2 linked regions of the Litorilinea aerophila genome follow. The protein of the gene in region 2 interacts with the protein of the main gene of each other region in a pairwise test. Links are inferred from orthologs where the notes say so. Each region holds a gene or a part of one and is shown on either strand. Other genes may lie near its edges.

Region 1 (15,661 bases), on a different replicon or contig from region 2:
GCGTCCAGGGCTTCGGCGATGTCCAGGGCGGTGAACTCGTCCCCTTCGGGGTAGTCGAAGGACTCTTCCACCTCGCTGCGCACCTCGCTCAGGCTATCCTTGAGCGCGTGCTTGTCCAGCCCGGCGGCCAGGAGGTTGGCCACCTTGCCCTGGGCCATGGCGTTGACCCGGGCCTGGACTTCCGGCGAGGGCAGGAAGTACTGGATGTCCTGGGCCTTTTCCTTGCCCACTTCGGCCCGCATCTGCTGGATGAGCTGGACCACCGGCTGCATGGATTCGTGGGCCAGCTTGAGGGCCTCCAGGACCATGTCCTCTGGGAATTCATTGGCGCCAGCTTCCACCATCAGGATGTTGTCGTGGGTGCCGGCGGCCACCAGGTTGAGCCCGCTGCGGTCCATCTGCTGGGCGGTGGGGTTGACGATGTATTCGCCATCCACGAAGCCGATGGTGCTGGCCGCGATGGGGCCATTCCAGGGGATGTCGCTGATGTGGAGGGCGGCCGAGGCCGCGATGATGGCCAGGGGATCCATCAGGTTCTGGCCGTCAGTGCTCAGGGCAGTGACGATCACCTGTACCTCATTGCGCATGCCCTTGGGGAAGAGGGGGCGCAAGGGGCGGTCGATCAGCCGGGAAAGCAGGATGGCCTGCTCACTGGGGCGCCCTTCCCGGCGGAAGAAACTGCCGGGAATGCGGCCGGCCGCATAGAGCTTCTCCTCAAAGTCGACGGTCAGCGGGAAGAAATTGATCCCCGGCCGCACGTCTTTGCTCATGGTGGCCGTGGCCAGCAGGACGGTGTCTCCATAGCGAACGGTCACCGCGCCGCCGGCCTGAATGGCCAATACGCCTGTTTCAATGCTAAGGGTGCGCCCGCCCACCTCGACGGTATACGTCCGCGCGCCATCAAATAGTTGCATAGTACTACTCTCCTTCATGTCAAAAAAACTGTACAACGGGGATTGTACGAGCCTGGGGCAATGCATCCGTGGACTCTAGCGCGGGGCGTAGCCGAGGTGCGGAACTGGAGACCGGGGCGAAGCATTTCTTCGTCCTTCGTCACGCTCTCCAATACCGGACCCCGGACAACACAAACAGACGGTTCGATGACCGTCTCCCTTGCCAGAGCAACGTTTGCACTGCGCCGGACGTCACAGGAACCTCAGGGTCCCCCTGCGACCGACCAATCCAGACTCGCGGTCTCCCCTACGATTGAAAAAGGGGCGAGAGTCGGCTAATTCTTCGTGACTCACTCGCCCCTTGAACCGCTCTCTTCTATTTGCGCAGGCCCAACCGTTGAATCAACTGCTGGTAACGCTGGCTGTCTACCCGCTTCAGATAGGCCAGGTGACGCCGCCGTTGACCCACCAGCTTCAGTAGCCCCCGCCGGGAACTCTCGTCGTGCTTGTGGGTGTTCAGGTGCTCAATCAAGGCGTCGATGCGGGTGGTGAGCAAGGCGACCTGAACTTCCGGCGAACCTGTATCCTGTTCGTTGATCCGGAATTCTTCGATCAGTTGGGACTTCTGCGTCTTGCTTATACTCATTCGGTACTCCTCGTCTTGGGCACACCGGAGTCTCAGGTTTCAATTGCCTGTTGGGCCTCCGGTACTTCACGATCGCAGTGCGACCCACTGCGAGGTCTGGCCAAATCACCGCTGTACCGGGCGTATGATCTAGCACAATAGTTCGCTTAACTATACCACGAATGCCAGGAATTTCAAAATTTTGGGGGAAACGTCACTTTATTTATATACTGGCATGGATCAAAGCCTGTACGAGCGCTGTCAAATTACCGAGGACGAGTACAGAACCCCGCCATTGAGTCGGTCGGAAAAGCCCCGGGGACGCTCCTCATGGAGACGCTTTATGGAGACGCTGCGCGGGGTGATCGAACGGATCACCTACCTGAATCCGGAAAATGGCTACACGGTGGCCAAGTTGACCCCAGAGCAGCGCCCGCGCCATCTCTTCGGCGCGGAGGGAGAAGTGACCATCGTGGGCAATATGGCCAGCGTCAATGTGGGCGAATTCGTGGAGCTCACCGGCCGCTGGACCATTCATCCCGAGTACGGCAAGCAGTTCCTGGTGGAGGGGATGCGCAGCGTCCTGCCGGCCACCGTGGCCGGCCTGGAAAAGTACCTGGGCAGCGGCCTCATCAAGGGGGTGGGCCCCGTCACCGCACGCCGCATCGTCCGCCACTTCGGCCTGGAGACCCTGGACGTGATCGAGCACCAGCCCACGCGCCTCCAGGAGGTCCCTGGCGTAGGCCGCAAGCGCACCCGGATGATCATCCAGGCCTGGGCCGAGCAGCGGGCCATCAAGGAGGTGATGCTCTTCCTCCAGAGCCATGGCGTCAGCACCAGCCTGGCCACCAAGATCTACAAACACTACGGCAACGACGCCATCGCCATCGTCCAGGCCGACCCCTATCGCCTGGCGCGCGACATCTACGGCATCGGCTTCCTCACCGCTGACAAGATTGCCCGTTCCCTGGGCATGGCGCCCGACGCCCCCCAGCGGGTCGCTGCAGGGGTGGCCTATACCCTGAACCAGGCCACCGATGAAGGGCACGTCTTCCTGCCGGCGGACGAGTTGGTCCAGGCCGCAGCCTCGCTGTTGGAGGTTTCGCCCCAGCAGGCCGCCGCCGGCCTGATTCAGCTCTGGGCCTGGGACCAGGTGAAGGTGAGCCCATCCCCGGGGCAGGAGGCGCCAAAGCCCCAGGAAGCCGCCCCCGCGCAGCCCCTGCCGCTGCTGATGGCCGAGGCGGCCGCGCCATACGCCGTAGCCACCCCGGCGCAGACTCAGCACCTGCTGCAGGAAAAGCCCGCCGTCTACCTGACTCCCCTCTATTTCAGCGAGCAAGGGGTCGCCTCTCGCCTCCAGCGGCTATTGCGGGAGGGCGAAAGCCGCCTGCCTCTGTTCCAGCGGCCCGATTTCGATTGGGAGGCGGCCTTCCGCCGTTTCGAGCGTCAGGCCGCGCCAGGCGGTCCCTTGCACCTGGCTCCACAGCAGCGAGAGGCAGTTCAGGCTGCCCTCACCCGGCGGCTGGTGGTGCTGACCGGCGGTCCCGGCACCGGCAAAACCACCACGGTGCGGGCTATCCTCTGGTTCTGCCAGCAGGCCGGCTACCAGGCGCTGCTGGCCGCACCCACAGGCCGGGCCGCCAAACGCCTGGCCGAGACCACCGGCCACGAGGCCCGCACGGTCCATCGGCTGCTGGAGTTCAAGCCGGGCGAAGGGATGGCCTTCCAGCGCAATGAAGAGACGCCCCTGGCCGGCCATCTGTTGATTGTGGATGAAGCATCCATGCTGGATCTGGTGCTCACCCATCACCTGCTCAAGGCGGTGCCACCGGGAATGCACCTGCTGCTGGTGGGGGATGTGGACCAGTTGCCCAGCGTGGGCGCGGGCAATGTGCTGCAGGACATCATCGGCGCGGTGGAGGCGGCCCATGCCCGAGCCGAGGGACCGCCCGATAGCCTCCTGGCCCGCCATGCCCAGGTGGTGCGCCTCCAGACCATCTTCCGCCAGGAGCCGGGCAGCCTGATCATCACCAACGCCCACCGCATCAACCAGGGGCTGATGCCCATCATCGACAACCAGCAGGCAACCGATTTTTTCCTGTTCAAGACCGATGATCCGGAGCGGGCTGCGCAGCTGTGCGTGGAACTGGTCCAGCATCGCATCCCCCGGCGTTTCGGCCTCACGCCGGCCGATATCCAGGTGCTGAGCCCCATGCACCGGGGTGTGGTGGGGGTCGGGGCCCTGAACCAGGCCCTGCAGGCGGCGCTTAATCCGCCGGGCCCGGACAAGCCGGAGCGGATCCTGGGCAACCGTATCTTCCGGCCCGGCGACCGGGTGATGCAGGTGCGCAACAATTACGACAAGGAGGTCTACAACGGCGATCTGGGCATCATCACCCAGGTGGACTTGGAGATGCAACAGCTCACGGTTATGATGGATGGCAGGGCCGTGTGCTATGATTTTCTGGAGCTGGACGAACTGGTCCATGCCTTTGCCATCAGCGTCCACAAAAGCCAGGGAGCTGAATTCCCGGCCGTGGTGATCCCGCTCCTGACCGGCCACTACATGATGTTGCAACGCAACCTGCTTTACACGGCGGTGACCCGGGCCAGGCGCCTGGTGGTGCTGGTGGGCCAACCCAAGGCCATCGCCATGGCCGTCCGCAATAACCGGGTGACCCGACGCCATACTGGCCTGCGGACCTGGCTGGAACAGGTGGACTAGGCACGATCATTCAATCTCACCACAAACAGAAGGATTCGATTATGGCCACATCTGAGACGTTGCGCCCTCTGGCTGTGCAGCTGTACAGCCTGCGCCATCTGGAACAGAGCCTGGACGAGAAGCTGGCCGCCGTCGCCAGTATCGGCTACGCCGGCGTGGAGACCATTGGCGACCACGGCCTGCCGGCATCGGAGATGAAGGCCCTGCTGGAGAAGCACGGGCTGCGGGCGGTCTCCACCCACGTGGGGCTCCAGGCGGTGGAGACAGAGCTGGCGAAGATCATCGACTTCAACCAGGCCATCGGCAATCGGCACATCGTGATCCCGGCCATTCCCCAGGAGCAGCGTCCGACGGATGCGGCGGGGTGGCAGGCCCTGGGGCAAAAGTTAGATCGGCTGGGCCAGCAGTGTGCCCAGGCCGGCATGCAACTTCTGTATCACAATCACGCCTGGGAGATGGCCCTCCTGGATGGCAAACTGGCCATTGACTGGTTGTTGGAGGCGGCGGATCCTGCCCACCTGGCCTGGGAGCCGGACCTGGCTTGGGTAGCCCGGGGCGGCGCCGACGGGGTGGAGCTGCTGCAGCGCTATGCCGGCCGTTGCCCTCGCATCCATGTCAAAGATCTGGCGCCCGCCGGCCAGGGCGAGGATGAGATGGGCTTTGCCGACGTGGGCCACGGCACCCTGAATTGGGACCAGCTTCTGCCTGCGGCCAAGGCGGCCGGGGGCGAATGGTACATCGTGGAGCACGATCTGCCCAAGGATCCCTTGCGCACCATCCGGCGCAGCTTTGAATTCCTGCAAAGTCGGGTTGGTTGATCCCCAGCCCACGCCGGCAGACGTTCCAGCAGTCTGAACAGGGGGGACGGCGGAAGGGAGATCCACAGATTACACGGTGGACACCGATAGCGTTGGATACAAACTCAGCAGTTCACGATTTCGACGCGGGGTCGGCATCTGAGGATGCCGACCCCGGCGGGACAGCGCCGCATCTGAGGATGCTCACTCCGCAAATGGGCAACCATCGTGAAGGACTGAAACTGGGGTTCCTCTGTGTAATCTGTGGTCTTTGGAGTGGAATCCTCTGTGGATCATCGAAGCCGCCTGTATCCCAGGGCAGAAAGGAGGTTGAATGGCGTCCGCAGCAATGTTCGCCGGTCTGGTCTTTGATGAAGAGGGCCGGCCGGCCGAGGTGGATTGGGTGGGCCAAAATGCCTGCTACGTCGTCCTGGATGACGACTTCCGGCGCTACATTGACGCAGCCCAGGTGGATCGCCAGGTGCTGCGCTTCTTGCGAGAACAGGTGGAAGGGCAACGGGAGATGGCCGTGACCACCATGTTGGAGATGTTGGGCAAGGATGACCTCTTCACCAAGGCAGCCATCGAGGCCTCCATCGAACGTATGGAAGAGGCGGTGGGCCAGCCCATCCCGGAGGAGACGCGCCAGTGGCTGGGCATGTTGGGCTTTCGGGTTATCATCGACTTCCACGGCAACGTGGTGGATATCCAGATGCCGGCCGGCGGCATCGATGAAGACGACGAGTAGCCGGCAGCCGTCACCGTTGGACCGCCATCGCCCCAGGCGGATGGCCTGGCCGCTCGCTGTGATGGGGGGCTCGCCGTTTTCGCGTTGGGAATAGGGGCCAGAGGCCTGTCAGCGTTCCACCAGGTAGCGCGCTTCGTTCGCTGCCTGGCCCAGGGGCACCAAAACTGTTTCGGCTGTGTAGCCGCTCACCAGGTCGTGGCTGCGGATCACGACCTGCTGCACCTGGGGAGGAATCGATATGGGCCCCAGGCTACGGGTGAAGGGTTGTTCCTGTTCGTGGGGGTGGAGGAGGACGCGCGTCCCCAGGATTTCGCCCTCGACGGTGGCCACATGCCAGCCATCCGCGTAATCGTCCCACCCCCGATCCTCATGCCGCAGGGTGACGTCGAAGGCCCATTTGCCATCGGGCTGGCGGCGGGCCCGCACAAACTGGATGGCGGCGTCCGCCGGTGGCGTCTCCTCTGCCGGTTCGGGCAGGATGGCTTCTAGCGCTGTTTCCGTCCACTTACCCGAAGAGTCGTCTGTCAGCCGGATGGCGCTACGTCCGCCGGCACGGGCAGCCTGTAAAAACAGGATGCGCCGGTCAGCATAAACCAATTCCTCGCCTTGCCACAGGTGCCCTCCCAGGGTCCATTCCCGGAAGCAGTGATGTTGTGGCGTGCCCATTTGCTGAATCTCCGCCTGGATCTGGGCCAGGAAGGTCTGGCGACCGTCTGTGATCAATTCGACCATCGTCCAGGGCGGCGTCTCATCCACATCGGCAGAAGATACATCCGCCGGGGTGGGGCTTGTTGTAGCTGGCGCCCCCGAGTCTGGGAGTGGTGCCAGGCAGCCGGCCATGAAGGCCCCGGCCAGCCCCATCAAGAAGGGGCGGCGGGAAAAACTGGGGCGGTTGGGTCCCTGCTGCATGTTTCGGTTCATGACAGGCCTCCGGCGGGGAGCTCCTCTTGGGCGATGTGAAGCAGGGCCAGAGCCACGGCGGTGGCCCAGGGTAAAACTTTGAACTCGCCCCGGCGCAGCGCATCGGCCAGTTCGGCCCGGCTGAGCAACAATAGCTCTTGTTCCTCCAGATCGTCCGCGTCTGCCGGCTGCACCCAGCGGGCGCCCCGGGCCAGGTAGAGGTGGGCCCGGCCGTTGCCCCGGTTGCCGTCCACCACGTAGGAGCCCAGGGGAATCCAGACATCAGCCTGATAGCCCGTCTCCTCCAGAAGTTCCCGGCGGGCTGCCTCCAGGGGGTCTTCGCCTTCCTCAAGATATCCTCCCGCCACAGCGAGGGAAAGGGAATCTACCGCATACTTGGCCTGGCGAAAGCAGAGAAATTTCTTCTCCGCGGTTTCAACTACCACGTTGACAAAGGCGGGGGTCACCAGCCAGGGCCAGTTGGCGATCACCTGGCCGTCTGGCAGCTCTACGGTGTGATTTTCCACCACCAGAAAACGACCATCCCCGACCTGGAGCACTCGCTCTCGGGCCAGGGTTTTCCACGTTTGTAGCGGCGTCTGCTGCGATGGAGTTTGGGTCATGGTCCCTCCCGTGTTGGGGGAGCCTGCCGGGTGTCGCTCCCTGCCTTCTGGGGGGCTCAACCTGGGGTACGCCCCCTAGTGAACGTCCAGCCGGGCCACCCACTTGACCTGGCGGAGGGCGTCGTCCCGTTCATCGGGGACGATGAGCCGCACCAGGCCCTGGGCCCGCTGGAGGGGCTGACCATCCCGGGCGATGGCCAGCAGGATGGGGCGGCGGGTGGAGGCACGGAGCTCGTCCGCCGTCACCCGGTTGCCGAACCCATCGGCGCTGACCACATCCACGTACGACCAGCCTTGGCCAACCAGATGGGCCTGGAGCACGTCCGACAGGCGGGGGCCGGTGAAACAAAAAGGCCCCGATGTGCCGTGGCCGGTGCTGACGATGTAGCAGTCCGCCACTTCACATTGGGGCAGGCGCTGGAGATCCTCCGGCGTGATGAAAACTTCAGAGCCGTCCGGGCGCCGCAAGATGATGGACGGATCGGCGGTAGGGGGCTCCGGGTTGGGCTCGTGGGCATGTCCATGCAGCCACGCCGGCGTTTTTTCGTCTGTCATCGAATGCCTACAGTCGTCTGGCCTTAATCCCACGGCAGAAATGCGGCGCACTTCCTCTGGTGTAAACCATCGGTGAATGCCTGCCGGGATTTACGATTCAGTCTCCAGGCTGAAGGTCAGGGGGAAGCCATCCCGCTTGGCCCGCCCCTGGGCAATTTTGGCTAACTTTTCAGCTTCGGCTCGGGGGCGAACGACCACAACGGCCTGTCCCTTGGTGTGGGCTGTCCAGGCGATGTGATCGGCAATTTCTTCAGACAACATGAAGACACCCCCTAAAATATCAATCACATATTCGTAGGGCGTCACATCATCGTTGTGAATGATCACCCGGGCCATCCCCTCCGTGGAGGGCTGGGCGGTGGAAGCGGTCTGCTGTTCCACGTCCATTTCTGGTGTCATTTTCATTTGATTGGTCTGGGGTGTCGGCTGCACGGCGCTCTCAGACATGGTCCATCGTCTCTCCTTTCTAGCTGTATAGATACATCCAGAAGGATTCACTGCCATCTATTTTACCCGAACATGGACTCTCACGCCAGCATGAGTCATGATACAATGGCCTATGCCTGCCGTGACAGTAGGGTGCCTACAATCTGGCCGGTGTCTGGTAAGAGACCCTGAGGACGATTTTTGTTGGATCTTGGAACGTCTTGAATAGCGGGTTGAATAGCGGGGAGCTTGGATGGCGGCGAGAGGGAGACAGAGCGGGATGCCACTTCAAGTAGATGGAAGCCCGGGCGATGGGGCCAGCATGTTGGATCGGCGGGCAGGGAGGGAGGGCCTTCGGCATCCATCGTCAGCATTCACCCGGCTGGGGGCGGACTGGAGCCGGCTGGCGGCCCTGTGGGTATGGGTCGCGCTGACCTTCCTGGCCTTTTCGTTCCCGGTGCAGGCCATGCCGGCCAGCCAGGCCGAAACCTGTGCCTGTGACGCGGACCGTTATTCGTGTAGCGATTTCCCGTCGTGGATTCAGGCCCAGGAGTGTTATGCCTACTGCCTGGTCACGGTGGGTTTCGACATTCACCGCCTGGATGAGGACGGGGATGGCGTCGTCTGTGAGCTCCCCCTGTTGCTGCCCACGGCCACGCCTGCCAGTCTCTCGGAGGCTCCGGCTGTGCCGTCCCCGACGTTGTCCGTCTCGCCTCCTCTGACCCCTGTGACCTCGATTACTGCCACCCAGGCGTTAACGCCTGTGCAGCCGGTCACGGCTGCACAGGACCTGACCCCACCGCCAGCCCCCCCCGGAAACCGGGTTGCCTGGCAGGAGGTCGCCCCGTACGGCCTGGGTGCGGCGGGCATTGTGGTGCTCCTTCTGGTCTTCTGGTTCCTGCGCATCAGGCGAGGCAGCCAGGGCGGTGACCCCGATGGCGGTGGGCCACCCGAGCATCAGGCGACCACACGCCTGCCCTGACGGCGGGCGCGCTCTTCCTGGAGGGCCGCCCGGATCCGGCGAGTCAGCCTGGTCAGTTCCCGGATCTCCACATCTTCCAGGCTCGTGCTCAGGGCTTCCAGGTAGGGATCCACTTCCGCATCCTCTTCGAATGCCGACAGAATGTCGCTGACATCTCCCATGTCGGCCAGGGCATCCTCCGCCTGGTCCTCCGTGATCATGGCCTCGACCGTGGGGATCTGGCCGGGCTGGGGTACAGGGGGCGGGGAACCCGGGGCCGATTGGGTGGATGCCTGGGCTTGGTCCGGTTGTTGGGCTTGCTGGCCTTGCGGTTGACCCTCTGCCGGTGGTGGCGTCTGGCCAGGCTGGGCAGGTGGTTGCTGGGGCTGGGCTGCTGCCGGTGCCTGGGGCCCAGTTTGTGGCTGTGCTGTCTGTCCCTGTGGAGGCGTCCCGGCGGCTGGAGGCTGAGTGGTCTGACCTGTAGGCTGGGCCGCCGGTTGACCTGTTGTCTGGGGCGATGTTGGAGCGCCAGACTCTGAGGCCTGGGGCTGGCCTGCCGTCGCCTCGGCGGGGGGCGTCTGGGCGTCGGCAGTAGGCGGAACGGCGGCTGAGGCCCCGGCCTCAGCCGGTTCGGTTTCTTGTTGCCCGGTTTGAATCAGGTTCTGCACCTGCTGTACCAGGCTGGCCACGGCCTTGGTCTCCAGCCTGCCCACGCCAAACAGCCAGAGGGGCGGCAAGAGGGCCACCACCAGGGCGGCCAGCAGGCAGAAGAGGGCGGCCGCCACGGTGGCCACGATGGTGGGCTGGCGGGCCAGGGCCAGCCAGAGGGGGGCTCGCTCTGGGGCCAGGACCGGTTCCAGGGCGTGGAGCCATTGAACGGTCAGCCAGGTGATGCCTGCGGTCACTAACAGGCAGCTCCCGGCCACCAGGGCGGCTCGTCTACGATCCAGGCGCAAAACGGCGCGACTTTCATGGGGATTGGCCCACATCAGAGGATCCTTTCTACCAGCGGCGGCACCAGCAGGAAGCTGAGTCCGGACGTAAAGAGCATGATGGAAAGATAAAAGGTCAACTTCAGGCGATGGCCGCCGTCGGTGGCGATGATGGCGCCGGCGTTGATGAGGGAGAGCAGCAGCACCATGAAGATGGTCATCCAGCGGTAGAGGCCAATTTCCGGCGTGTTGAATACCGACATGGGCACCGTGACGGCTTCCGCACCCGGCTCCAGGGTGGGCATGGCCGCGTTCATCAGCTCGGAAAAGTTGTGGACGATCTCCAGAATCAGCACCATGAGCGTGGCCACAGCGCCGTGCATGACCACTGTCAGCCAGGTGAAGGTGGAAGCGGTCACCTTGCGTTTCGCCCGCAGCATGATGGTGCGGGCGGAGAAATCCGCGGTGAGGAAGGCGATGGTGTCCGGGTCGCCGCCCAGTTTCACGGCGTCGTTGAAAATGGTGACAGCCTCGCCGATGAGCTTGCTGCCTGTCTCCAGGGCAAACTTCTGCCAGCAGAGTTCGGGCGATATGGCGGCATTGAGGCGGTTGCGCAGTCGCTTCAGATCGGACTCCAGCGTGGGGAACGAGCTCAGGTCCAGCCGGTTGAGGGCCTCGGTGATGGTGGCGCCGGTAGAGACCGCCATGCTGCCCAGGGAGCGCAGGAACGGCCCAAATTCCCGGTCTTTTTTGTCGATTTCCCGGCCCGCCAGGACGCTGACCAGGCCCAGGGGGAAGAGGAGCACCGCCACCACCAGGGTGGTCACGCTGATGGGCACGCCCAGCACCAGGAGCAACGAGCCGATGACCACGATGGCAGGCAACAGGTAGAGGGCCATGCGGAGGGCTGTCCGTTGGGTCCAGGGGCCTTCTTTGGAGAACAGGTCGATCTTCTCTTTGGGCGCCGCCCGGGAGAGGATCCAGGCGGTGACGCCGGCCGTAAAGGCCGCGGTGATGACCAGCCCCACCAGGATCCCATCACCCAGAGGATAAATGAGGGACGAAGTCATGTTGATGATGATCATCAGGGACGCCGACACCGTCACCGCGGCGTAGGCGTCGGTCCACTTGGTCAACGAGGCCAGATCCCGTTCGTATTCCTTCTCGTAGAGTTGCCCCTGGACGCCTGCTTCTTCCGAGAGAAACTCGTGTTCTGGCTGGCCCGAGGCCAGGGCGTTGGAGAGGCGCAGCAGCAGGCTGACCATGGCTTCCGACTTGATGGCCAGGCCCACCAGGGAACAGGCCCGCGCGTAGTCGTAGCCCAGGGTCTGGGAGAGGAGGTTCACCCGGTCGAAATAGGCGGCCGGGTTGCGGGGCAGGCTGGAGCCCAGCTGGAAGATACGGTTGCGGGAGATGCCGGAGGCCGCCACAGCCGACATGTAGGTGAGCTGGTAGAAGAGGTCGAAGCCGTTGACCTCTTGAAAGCCGTCCCGTTTAAATAAGTCCCTGCTTATGCGCTTCAGCAATGACGCTAAAAAGCTTTTCAAAGCTGTTCATCCCCCCTCTCTTGTGGATTTTTTCCAGGATGGCCGCCCGTTTGCGGAGCTCGGAGTAGATGGCGCGGCGCTTGCTTTCCGGCAGGCCCCGCTTCATGGCTACCTTCTGTTCCAGCAGGAAGCTGTTCATGTCGCCGGGAAATTCGAAGGTGTCGTCTTCGGCCCGCCAGCGGAAGGCCGTCACAAAGGAGAAGGCATTCTCGATGGGATCGTAGTCCACGATCTCGTTCACGCTGACCACCCGGCGCACCGTCTGGCCGTTGGGTGCCCGGACTGCGGCCTGGATCACCACCAGATCCAGGTTGTCGATGTTGACTTTGGGCACGTTGATGGGTTCGCCGGTGAGGCGCTGGATGACCTTCTGCACCGATGAGGCGTGGAAGGTGGCCATCACGCCGTGGCCGGTCTGCATGGCCTGAAAGGCGATGTTGCCCTCCACACCCCGGATCTCGCCGATGAGGATGCGATCCGGGCGCTGACGGAGGGCTGCCTTGAGCAGGGCAAACATGTCCACCCCGCCGCCCTGGGCCTCCTTGCCCATGTCCCGCACCACTTCCCGCACCCAGTTGGGGTGGGGCACCTGTAGCTCCGGTGTATCTTCGATGGTGACGATCTTGGCATCGGGCCGGATGAAGGTGGTCAGGGCGTTGAGCAGGGTGGTCTTGCCCGAGGCAGTGGGCCCCACCACGAAGACGTTCATGTCCTCCTCGATGGCCAGCCAGAGGTAGGCGGCGATGAGGTAGTTCATGCTGCCGAACTCGATCAGGTCCAGCACGCTCAACACCTCTTCGCTGAACTTGCGGATGGTGAAATTGCTGCCCCGTTTGGCAATATCCCGCCCGTAGACGATGTTGATGCGGGATCCGTCGGGCAGGGTGGCGTCCACGATGGGGTGGCGTAGGGTCACCGGCCGCTTGATGCGTTCCCCCATCTGCACCACGAAGTCATCCAGGTCGTCGTGGGAGGGGAAGTAGATGGAGGATTTCAGGCTTTTGAAGATTTTGTGCTCGATGAACATGCGGCCGACCCCGCTGCAGCTGATGTCCTCGATGTAGGGATCCACCAGCAGGGGGTGCAGGGGCCCCATGCCCAGCTTGTCCCGCACCATGAGATACTTGAGGGCCAGCAGTTCCCGGGGCGAGACGGGTATCTTGCCGTTGCGTCGGGCCCGGGGCGAGTCGACGGTGCAGATCTGTTCGATGGCCCGGGTGAGGACGGCCTGGCGTTCTTCTTCCGGCGCATGGCCGATCTCTTCGGCCATGTCCAGCAAGCGGGCTTCCACCTTTTCCACCAGGCCGTTGAGGTTGACAGGCACCAGCGGATCGATGGGAATGTAATAGTCCCGCTCGCTTTTGGGATCGGGATAAATGTGGATGAAGACGTTCTCGTCGCTGGTGGGGTAGATGAGATTACGGACCTTCAACCCCCGCAGCTTGCGGGACAGCTTCGGATAGTAGGCCGGAATGCCGATTTCGTGGATGGGAAGCGCCTGCAGGTATTCCCACAAAAATGGTTTGGTCGCGGCCACCTCCCGCAGCGGTGGCGGCAATTGGTCCAACCGCAAAGGCGAGAGGCCGGCACGTACCTGGTCGAAATTGGTTTGCGGAAAAGGCAACCGATTTTCTTCCATGGCAATGGTTAGCCTTGCGCCTTACTGATGGGAATAATACGCATGCCCAGGCCGGGCTCCACTTCAAAACTGACGATGTTGCCGGTGCGTTTGCTGGCACCCCGCACCTTGGCCACTTCCATGGCCTTGATCAGCCGCTCGCCCACCTCTTCGGTGCGCATGCGTAGATGCGCGTCACAGAGGGAGGTGATGCGCACCAGCAGGTCTCGATCCACGGCGTGGGAGTGGATGACGATGATGATGGTCATGCCGTTGGAGCAGAGCCGCTTACACTGTTCGAAAAAATAGAGCACGGCCTCCGGCGTCGTGGCCGTGATGCAGGGTGTCAGGGCATCCACAAAGATGAGCTCCGCGCCCTTTTGCCCTTCGTTGCGGATGGCCTTGAGCAGGGCATCCAGGACTTCCCCCTTGGACTGGGAAATTTCCATGGGGAAAATCCGCAGCCGACCCAGCAGCAGGTAGTCCAAAATGTCGATGTTCAGGCTCTGCATCTGCCGGACCAGGCTCTTGACCGTGTTTTCGGTGGTGAAGAAGGCCAGCCGGGATCCGTCCGACAGGGACCCCCAGGTCATCTGCTGGGAGAGGACCGACTTGCCCGAGTGGGAGTCGCCCTCGATCAAGGTCAGGGAACCCAGCGGGATGCCCCCGCCCATCTTGTCATCAATTTCCCGGCTGCCGGTGGAGACCACCGTTTTGGTTTTTGCTTCTTCTTCCAGGGTTTCCAACTTTTCCTGCATCGTTTCTTTGCCCTACCTTCCCAAGGGCGGCCAGCGTCCGGGGCCTGGCTTGCCCGATGGCTTTCATGGCCCCGGCGCGGAAAATCGGTACGGTGACCTCGCCGTGGCATCGCTCCTCTCCAGCCGGCGGCAACCGATGCCCTGGAAGCTAGAAGATGCTCGAGTTGGAGAAAAAGAAGATGGAGCGGATGCGGTTGAGCAGGTCGGCCAGGACGAACGGTTTGGTGATGTAATCGTCGGCGCCCATTTCGAACCCCACCCGCTGATCGGCCGGGCGCCCCATGGCCGTCAACATGAGGATGGGCACCTTTTCCGTGTCGGGGTCGGCCCGCAGGTAGCGGCACACCTCGTAGCCGTCCATGCCAGGTAGAACAATGTCCAGGATGATCAGGTCGGGCTGGACCTCGTGGGCCAGGCGCAGTCCCTCTGGGCCGGTGCGGGCCGTGTGGACTTGATAGCCTTCCCGTCGCAGAATGTGGCTGAGTAGTTTGCTGGTGCTCGCTTCATCCTCGATCACCAGGATCGTTTGTGAGGCCATGAAGGCTCCTTCCTATGCAAATTCAGTGCCCAGATTCAGCGTCCAGATTCAGGTGAAATTGAATCTGTGACGAGAGAGTCCCGCTGTCAACGGGTAAAAAAGGTGGATGCCGCTACCCCGTTCTCGGTGATTACCGTTAATTGATTGGTGGTGTTGGGCCCCACCGGCGGCAACAGGCGAATTTGAATCACCATTTCTTCATCCGGGTTGAAGATGTCCGGCTCATACACCTCGGGCGTGGACAGGGCCTGCAGGTACAGGCCGGCCACGGTCCACTGGTTGTCGGTGGGTGTGGCCGGGGTAAAGGGCAGCCATTTGACATGATAGCCGCCGGAGGCCGTGTAGTAGTGGACGATCACGTCCCACTCCTGAAAATCGGCCAGTTTGACACTCCCCTGGTTGCGCAGGATCGCTTCGACCACAGAGCCAGAGCTCAACACCTGGGTGCTGGCAAAATCGATGTCCGTGTGGACCCGCTCCAGGGTCCTCTCTTGCATCTCCCGGCCGGACGTCAGGATGGCGTCCTGGCTGGTGAGATAGACCTGGGCAATGGTAAACACGCTGTATAGCGCGACCATGGCGATGATCAGGGAAGCAAGCGCGGATTCCATGGGAGCTGCACTCGAGACCTACTCCAGTCTGGCGTAAATACCACGACAGAAATTTCGGCGGCATTACCTCTGGTGGAAACGATCGGCAAATTTCTGCCGGGATTGACTACATGCTGAAAAAGAACGAATCGGACAGGCCGTTGGGCAGGGTGAGCTTCACAAAATAGCGGCCCGAGCTGAGCAGTGAGCCATAGCGCACCGTGATTTTCAGGGTCGCCGTGGGGTTCCAGGCCGTGTCATTCTCCACCTGCCATTCCCAGTATGGATAGCTGCCCCCTGCATCATCCTTGTAAGGAATGCGGATAAAATTGCCTTCGGGCCCCAGGAACAGGTCCATGCGCTGGACGGCGATGATGCGGGTGGCGCCCACATTTTTGACCCATACGAAGATGTCGAAGGTGCCG
Region 2 (8,266 bases):
GCTGGCCCGGAAGATCGCCATCCTGAAGCAGGAGAACCAGGTGCACGTGCGTCTGACGGTGCGGGAGCTGGTCAACTTCGGGCGCTTCCCCTATTCCCAGGGGCGCCTCAACCAGGAGGACCAACAACACGTGGAGCAGGCCCTGCACTACCTGGAGCTGGAACCCCTGGCCAACCGCTACCTGGACCAGCTCAGCGGCGGGCAGCGCCAGCGGGCCTTCATCGCCATGGTCCTCTGCCAGGATACGGACTACATCCTGCTGGACGAACCCCTCAACAACCTGGACATGCGCCACGCGGTCCAGATCATGCAGATCCTGCGGCGGCTGGTAACGGAGCTGGACAAGACCATCATCCTGGTGCTGCACGACATCAACTTCGCCTCCTGCTACTCCGACCGCATCGTGGCCCTGAAGGATGGGCGGGTGGTGGCCCAGGGCGACGTGGCCCACATCATGCAGTCCCCCACCCTGCGCCGGATCTACGACATGGAGATCCCGATTGAGGTGATCAACGGCCACCGCATCGGCGTCTACTTCGCCGCCGAGGACGGCTGTCCAGAGGTGATGCCAGCATGGGCCGGCGCCTTCCCGCCGGCGACCTGAATAATTCAGTTGATCCACCCGATCCCGGGGCTGCTCTGGTTATGGTGGACGGGAACCGGCAGCCCCGGATCGGCTTTCACTCAGTACAGTCTGGCGTAAATACCACGGCAGCAATTCGGCAACAACACCTACTACCTCCGGTGGATACTATCGCCGAATGTCTGCCGGGATTTACCAATCATCAACAACTTCAAAACGTTCAAGTGTGTTAAGGAGTGAAACGGATGCGTTACCAGACCAAACGACCACTGCTCTCCCTGCTCGGGCTGACCGTCGCCATTCTCCTGGCCGGCTGCGTGGCCGTGACGCCCACCACCCAGGGTACCTCTGCCACAACGGCAGCGGTGGATACATCCGGCCCGGCCGAAACCGAATCGGCCCAGGCAACGCCGGAGACGGTGACCATCACCCACGTGCAGGGGGAAACCCCCGTGGTCAAAAACCCCGAGACGGTGGTCGTCTTTGATTACAGCCTGCTGGACACCCTGGACCAGTTGGGCATACCCGTGGCCGCGGTGCCCCAGTCCAACCTGCCGCCGTTCCTGGCCCAATACGCCGACCCGGCCTACGCCAATGCCGGCACCCTGTTCGAGCCGGATTACGAGCAGATCAACGCCTTGGAGCCGGATCTCATCCTGGTGGCCGGACGCTCGTCCGGGGCCTACGGGGAGCTGGCCAAAATCGCCCCGACCATCGACATGACCATCGACGTGGCCAACTTCCTGGCCGACTTTGAGACCAACATGCGCCACATCGGCCTGATCTTCGACCGGGAGGAAGAGATCGAGGAGCGGCTGGCCGAGATTGAGGCTTCGGTGGAACGGGTGCGGGCGAAGGCAGCGGACAGCGGCCAGAACGCCCTGATCGTCCTGGTCACCGGCGGCAACGTCACGGCCTACGGCCCGGGCTCCCGCTTCGGCGGGATCATCCACGACCTGCTGGGCGTGCCGCCTGTGGTGGAGGATATCGAAGCGGCCACCCACGGGGACGCCATCTCCTTCGAGTTCATCCTGGAGCATGACCCGGACATTCTCTTCGTGATCGACCGGGATTCGGCCATCGGCCAGGGGACGGTGGCCGCCCAACAGGTGCTGGACAACGAGATCATCCACGCCACCAAAGCCTGGCAAAACGACAAAATCGTCTACCTCGATCCCGCCATCTGGTACCTGGCCAACAGCGGCCTGCGCACCTTCCCCCAGATGATCGCCGAGGTGGAAGCGGCCCTGGAGTAATCGGTCGCGCCGCCTCCCCGGCTCGTGGGGCCCCGTCCGGGGCTCCACGAGCGGACCGCCATCCGTTGAGAACAACCTGTGCCAATCATTTCAGGAGAGCCCATGACCCAGGAAACAACAGTCACCAGCGAGCAAAACGGCCCAGGGCCCCGGCGTACGCCCCCTCGGCTCCTGCAGGTGCTGCGGGCGAACCAGGTGACGCCCCGCATGCGCCGGATCACCCTGGGCGGGGAGCAGCTGGACGGTTTCCCCGCCGACAGCCCGGGACGCCACATCAAGCTCTTCATTCCCCGGGCCGACCAGGAAAAACCTTGCCTGCCCACGTGGAGCCCCCTGGGCATCCAGTGGCCGCCCCGGGAGGAGCGCCCCTACGTGCGCACCTACACCGTCCGCGGCTATGATCCTACCGCAGGAGAGTTAACCGTGGATTTCGTGCTCCACGAACATCAGGGGCCGGCCAGTGCCTGGGCAGCCCGGGCAAAGGCGGGCGACTGGATCGGCGTGGCTGGGCCGGGCGCACGGGGGAGCATTCCTCTGGATGCCGGGTGGTACCTGTTTGTGGGCGACGAGAGCGCCTTGCCGGCCATCAGCGCCTACCTGGAACGCCTGCCCGCGTCGGCCCGGGGCTACGCCCTGGTGGAAGTGGCGGACAGCCAGGAAGAGCAGCGGCTGCACTATCCCGCCGCGGTAGAGCTGATCTGGTTTCACCGCAACGGCGTGCCCGCCGGTCAGAGCCAGGTGCTGCTCGAGGCCGTAGCCCAACTGGCCTGGCCGTCCCAAAGCGGGCTGTTTGTCTGGATCGCCGGCGAAGCGGCCATGGTAACGGGACTCCACAGCTACCTGCGCACGGCTCGGGCGGTGCCCCGGGAAGCCATACGGGCCATCCCCTTCTGGCGGGCCGGCCTGTCGGAGGAAGAGTACCACGACGAACGCCATCAGGTGATGGACGCCCTGGGGAGTTAACCGCGGTTAACTCCCCAGTTAGGCGCCCTTTGCTGGCGCCTTCGGTGGCACCGAAACCAATTTTTCCCCAATTCGTCCTAAAAATGCCTCAACCTGATGGTATGATAAACCTGACGCAAGGTCGAACCTGGCAATAAGTCTGCTCGTAAATCCCGGCAGAAATTCGCCGGTATTTACGCCAGACTGTCCTAGTGTACCGGAGAAACGAGGCGAACATGGACTGGATTGGCTGGCTTCAAGTTGGTTTATTGGTGGGCATCGTTTCGGCCGTTGGCTTTCCCCTGACCCTCCAGGCGCGCTGTGCCGGGTTCAAGTGGTGCCGCGTGCAGGATCTGGGAAGCACAGGGAGGCGAGATATCACCCCCAGTTCTGAGAACCGCCCAGGTCCGTGGAACTCCATGGCCACCCACGCATCCCGCTGACGCGCAACCCGCCGAACCGGGAAGATGCGATGCCGGACTTGGGAAAGAGATAGACCGATTCAAATATGGCGAAATCACTTTGTAAGCTCAAAAAATCCCTGTTGAAGGGGGAGATCGAGGCGTACATGCAGTTGGTGAATCGCCCCACCCACGTCTGTACCAAGTGTGGCCGGGCAGCCAACAGTAAGAAACTTCTGTGTAGTCCGACGAAATTGAAAGACGTTTAACACAACGAATGATTCACGTACAGGGAAATCAACAACTGGCCCAAACGGGCATTGGCCGGGCCATCCACCGGCTGTCCGGCGGCCAGATCGAATTGCGCTGGGACCGCCTGGTGATCCACATGCGCCCGGCGGACCTGCTGGTGCTACATCAGGCGCTGCTGCGCTTCGCCGAAGCCACAGGCCGAGAGTGGACGTCAGACTACTGTATCGAGATGGGGTCCCAGATTATACTGTTCAATCGGGTTGAGCTGGCAGACTTTGCCAGGATGGTGCACCAGGCGGCGGAATCCCTCCCGCGGCGGGTCGTCCACTGGACGGACATTCCGGTCCGCATCAACGCCGTGGATGAGGGTTTCCCCCTGGCCCATCTGAGCCCCAATTGAAGCGGGTCCGATGAAACCTGTTTCAGGCTGCTCCACCGGTCAGTTTGAACAGGTTGAATCAGGCGAACAAACATTGCATCAGGAGGTTTGACAATGGCGACAAAAGGCAATGGCGCGAGTGTGAAAAATCTGACCGGTACGCTCCATGAGACCAGCGTGGAGATGTCCCAGGAGTTGCGGGCGCAGATGATCAGCCTCTGCAACCAGCAGCTGGCCAACACCAGTGATCTCTACAGCCAGACCAAGCAGGCCCACTGGAACGTCAAGGGCATGCAGTTCGAGCAACTGCACGTGCTCTTCGACAAGATGGCCGAGAGCATCCAGCCCTACATCGACATGATCGCGGAGCGGGCCACAGCCCTGGGCGGCACCGCGCTGGGGACCGTGCGTATGGCCGCCAACACATCCGAGCTGCCGGAGTTCCCGGCGGATGTCTTCGACGGGGAGACCATGCTCAAGGTGGTGGTGGAGCGCTGGGCCCAGTACGCCAACAGCATCCGTGCCGCGGCCACCCAGGCCGACGAGGCCGGAGACCTGGAGACGTCGGACCTCTTCATCGAGGTGGGGCGGGTGGCCGATAAGATGCTCTGGTTCGCCGAAGCTCACCTCCAGGCCTGATCACGGCTACTATCTTGCCAGAAAGTCCCATCGGGGCGGGTTTGAAACCCGCCCCGATTTTTTTATAGGCCAGGCCGGGGAGATCCGGCTTCAGTGACGTCCCTCTCCCTGCCGGTTGGCTCGCGTGCGCGGCGTCAGGTCGAAGTAAGTCTCGTGCCCCTGGAAGAAACGCTCCAGTTCATCCACCATCAGGGTGAAGAAATGGGGGTAGGGATCGCCCGTGTAGTAGCCCACGTGGGGGCTGAGGAAGACGTTGGGCAGACGCAGGATCTCGCTCTCCGGTGGGACGGGCTCCGGGTCGAACACGTCCAGCCCGGCAATGATGTCCCCCTGCCGCAGCCGCCGAATGAGGGCATCGGAATCCACCACGGCCCCCCGGGAGACATTGACAAAGACGGTGCCCGGGCGCAACAGGCTGAGTTCCCGCTCCCCCAACATGCCCCGGGTGGCGGGCGTCAGGGGGACCAGGCAGACCACCACATGACACCGGCTCAGCACGTTGTCCAGGGAAGTCTGGGTGAAGTCCAGGGCTTCGGCCAGCTCCCGGGGCAGGTAGGGATCGTGCACCCAGATCTCCACATCAAAGGGGCGCAGCAGGCGGATCAGGCGGCGGCCCATGTGGCCACAGCCGATCAGGCCCACCCGCTTGCCCGTCAGGCGGCCGGGCATCCGATCCCGTTCGGTCGGGTCCCGCCGGGTGTCACCCGCCAACATGCGGCGGAAATGGGCACCCCCGTTGCGCATGCAGAGCAGGATCAGCCCCAGGGCCCACTCGGCCACCGGGTAGGACGAGGCGTTGGTGACATCCACCGTCCGGATGCCCCGGGCCCAGGCCGCCTCCAAATCGATCCGGCTGGCGAAGCGGTCGCCTTCCAGCTCGCCGATGAAGCGTAGAGCGGGCGCAGCGTCCAGGATGTCGGCCGTCAGTCGGGGGGCCCCATGGCAGACCACCAGAGCCTGGTACGGGCCAATCTGCGCCCGCAGGGCGGCGGCCGCCTGGGGATCGGGATTGGCTTCGTAGATGCCACCCCCTTCGCACGGGAACCAATCCCAGTCGGCGAAGGTCTCCAGCCGTTCCAACTCCCAGGGGGGCACGTAGCCATCCCGCACCCGCTGACTAAAAGCAAACAGAATGCGAGGACGTGGGCCTGTCATCGTCTACGCTCCTGTGGATGGTGTTCCACGGGCAATGCCCGCCTGTTGGAAGGCGCGGGCCAGCACCTGGTACGACCGGCTGGCCACTTCCAGGGGCTCGTAGTCCGGCCGCCGCTGGACCATGTTGCTGATCTCCACCGAAATCACCCCGCGGTAGCCGTGGGCAGCCATGCAGCGCAGATAGGCCACATAATCGAACTCGCCCTCGCCGGGGATGACATACTCATAGTCCGGAACCCGCCCCCGTTCATCCTTGACGTGGGTGTGGACCGCATGGGGGAGCATCCTGGCCACCGATTCCTCCAGGGGAATGCCCATCACGTTGAAGTGACTGATGTCGAAGTTGACCCGCACCGCCGGCGAATCCACCTGGGCCAGGAGCGCCAGCATCTGGTCCGGTGTTTCCACCGCGGTGCCCACATGGGGCTCCAGGGCCAGGATGGCGCCCAGTTCCTGGGCTGCTTCCCCCAGCAGGGCCAGCCGTTCGGCCAGTTGAGGCAGGCGCGCCGGCAGCTCACCGGGCTGGCCGCCGATGCCGGTGATGACCACGGGCGTGTCCCCATCCATCCAGAGGGCAGCCAGCTCCATGACCTCTCGGAGCCGGGTGACAAGCTGGTCAAAGCGGTCGGGCGCTGGATCCAACAGGGAAGTGTAGTAGTTCAAGGCGGAAAGCTGCAGGGGCAGATCCGCGAGCAGGCGGCCAATGCGTCGACGGGCCGGGCCGTCTAACTGGTCCAGGGCAGTGGTGAAGCGGGGCAAGACCACCACCTCCACCGCGTCGAAGCCCAGGGTGGCCAGGTGGGATAACGCCACGTCGATGGGGACCTGGGGCATGCCCCAGGTGCTGAATCCGAGTTTCATGGGTGACTCCCCTGCAAAAAGGGCATTTTTAAACGCAAAGGCGCAAAGGCGCAAAGAACTCCGGGCGCGCTCCCTCTGGTGGATACCATCGGCGAATTTCTGCCAGGATTTACTGGTGTCACACCCGGCAGCAGGACCGCGTGCAGAGGGACAGCGATCACACCTGCCGGGCGGACGGGTCGATGGGTTTGCTTGGGTATAGGTGTTGAGGGCATCAGAGCCCAGGGATTGTATGGTGCAGCGTGGCCGGGGCAACCACGCCGATGGATCCTATCTTACCACAACAGCCCGGCCAGCACCTCCTGCAAAACAGATTTGACTTCTAATTGGGATTCAAATTACAATGACGGCTGACAGCCATTGTGAAAGCAGGCGCAATTCCAACGGTGCTTGCGTCTGAACATCGACAAACGAGCAGCCAACGTGATTCGTTACAGCGTCGTAGCAGTCAGATCTTGAAACCTCTGTGCTCTGGCGTGAGCCAGCAGAGGTTTTTTGCTGTCTGCGTGGCCTGACCGCCCGCGCTGTGACTCTGCCGGGGCTGAAACCTTGGGCACTCGTTTGAAGCACCCAGGAGTCTTCAGCACCCAGGTCTGTCACCGGCCCTTTTCTTATTTTTTATCCGCATGATGAAAAGGAGGTATCACTTTGTTACAGGGGACGGCATCGGTAATCTTTGCCTTGCTCATGGGACTCGTGGGCATTGGCTTTGTCATCTGGCAAATGCGCAATGTCCTTGCCGAGGAGACAGGCAATGAGACCATGCGCAACATCTCAGCCGCCGTACAGGAAGGGGCGGCCGCATTTCTCAACCGGGAATATACCTTCCTGACCGGATTCGTCATTATTGTGGCCCTGGTCATCACCATCTTTCTGGACTGGCAGACGGCGGTGGCTTTTATCGCCGGTGCCCTGGCCTCTGGCGCTGCGGGCTACCTGGGCATGATGGTCGCGGTGCGGGCCAACGTACGCACGGCCGCGGCCGCCCAGCGCAGCCTGAACGACGGCCTGCGGGTGGCCTTCCGCAGCGGCTCCATCATGGGCATGGCCGTGGTCAGCTTCAGCATCCTGGGTCTGACCATCCTCTACCTGGCCTTTGACGGCAACATCGCCTACATCACCGGCTTCGGTTTCGGCGCCAGCAGCATTGCCCTCTTCGCCCGTGTGGGCGGCGGCATCTACACCAAGGCAGCCGACGTGGGGGCCGACCTGGTGGGCAAAGTGGAACAGGGCATCCCCGAGGATGACCCCCGCAACCCGGCGGTCATCGCCGACAACGTGGGGGACAACGTGGGCGACGTGGCCGGTATGGGGGCCGACCTCTTCGAGAGCTACAGCGGCTCCATCGTGGCAGCCGCCACCCTGGGTGCGGTGCTCTCCGCCGGCGGGCAGAGCCCCCTGGCCTTCATCGGCCTCCCCTTCCTGGTGGCGGCCGTGGGCATTGTGTCGGCCCTGGTGGGCACCTTCATGGTGAAGACGGAAGAGAACGCCACCCAGGAGGATCTCCTCAACACCCTGCGCCGGGCCGTCTACACCGCGTCCGGGCTGGTGCTGGTGCTCTCGGCCATCATGGTACCCCTGGCCGGGCTGGATTTCCGCTTCTGGGTCATCATCCTGGTGGGGCTGATTGCCGGCAACGGCATCGCCTATTTCACCGAATACTACACCTCCTACTCGGAAAAACCGACCCAGAGCATTGCCCGCACGGCTGAAACCGGCTCCGCCACCCTGATCATCCAGGGGCTGGCCGTGGGCATGCTGAGCACGGTAGCCCCGGTCCTGATCGTGGCCTTTGCCA

What was found.
Region 1: the proteins of dps (region 2) and FKZ61_RS14840 interact in binary tests that used the Escherichia coli proteins (3 or more experiments, as listed by UniProt). The link is inferred for Litorilinea aerophila from one-to-one orthologs.

The regions. Positions count from the first base shown.
Region 1 is NZ_VIGC02000019.1:57,862-73,522, forward strand. Bases 6,636-9,629 are described here. They hold FKZ61_RS14840 (ATP-dependent Clp protease adaptor ClpS), read right to left. Parts: upstream 8,314-9,629; coding sequence 7,957-8,313; downstream 6,636-7,956. Other genes in these bases: FKZ61_RS14825 (hypothetical protein), read right to left, coding at 6,636-6,709; FKZ61_RS14830 (NUDIX hydrolase), read right to left, coding at 6,706-7,311; FKZ61_RS14835 (molybdopterin-dependent oxidoreductase), read right to left, coding at 7,387-7,866; FKZ61_RS14845 (excalibur calcium-binding domain-containing protein), read left to right, coding at 8,573-9,274; FKZ61_RS14850 (hypothetical protein), read right to left, coding at 9,250-9,629. In the rest of the region: FKZ61_RS14800 (polyribonucleotide nucleotidyltransferase), read right to left, coding at 1-914; rpsO (30S ribosomal protein S15), read right to left, coding at 1,270-1,539; SF1B family DNA helicase RecD2, read left to right, coding at 1,862-4,243; FKZ61_RS14815 (sugar phosphate isomerase/epimerase family protein), read left to right, coding at 4,285-5,061; FKZ61_RS14820 (hypothetical protein), read left to right, coding at 5,375-5,788; more of FKZ61_RS14825, read right to left, coding at 5,897-6,635; more of FKZ61_RS14850, read right to left, coding at 9,630-10,242; FKZ61_RS14855 (type II secretion system F family protein), read right to left, coding at 10,242-11,711; FKZ61_RS14860 (type II/IV secretion system ATPase subunit), read right to left, coding at 11,680-13,356; FKZ61_RS14865 (ATPase domain-containing protein), read right to left, coding at 13,380-14,108; FKZ61_RS14870 (response regulator transcription factor), read right to left, coding at 14,257-14,646; FKZ61_RS14875 (hypothetical protein), read right to left, coding at 14,733-15,257; FKZ61_RS14880 (hypothetical protein), read right to left, coding at 15,364-15,661. UniProt on the Escherichia coli protein: Involved in the modulation of the specificity of the ClpAP-mediated ATP-dependent protein degradation.
Region 2 is NZ_VIGC02000002.1:131,226-139,491, forward strand. Bases 2,768-5,689 are described here. They hold dps (DNA starvation/stationary phase protection protein Dps), read left to right. Parts: upstream 2,768-3,927; coding sequence 3,928-4,452; downstream 4,453-5,689. Other genes in these bases: FKZ61_RS01815 (siderophore-interacting protein), read left to right, coding at 2,768-2,802; FKZ61_RS01820 (hypothetical protein), read left to right, coding at 3,460-3,834; FKZ61_RS01830 (hydroxyacid dehydrogenase), read right to left, coding at 4,543-5,607; FKZ61_RS01835 (sugar phosphate isomerase/epimerase family protein), read right to left, coding at 5,611-5,689. Outside these bases: FKZ61_RS01805 (iron ABC transporter ATP-binding protein), read left to right, coding at 1-604; FKZ61_RS01810 (siderophore ABC transporter substrate-binding protein), read left to right, coding at 829-1,839; more of FKZ61_RS01815, read left to right, coding at 1,942-2,767; more of FKZ61_RS01835, read right to left, coding at 5,690-6,468; FKZ61_RS01840 (sodium-translocating pyrophosphatase), read left to right, coding at 7,156-8,266.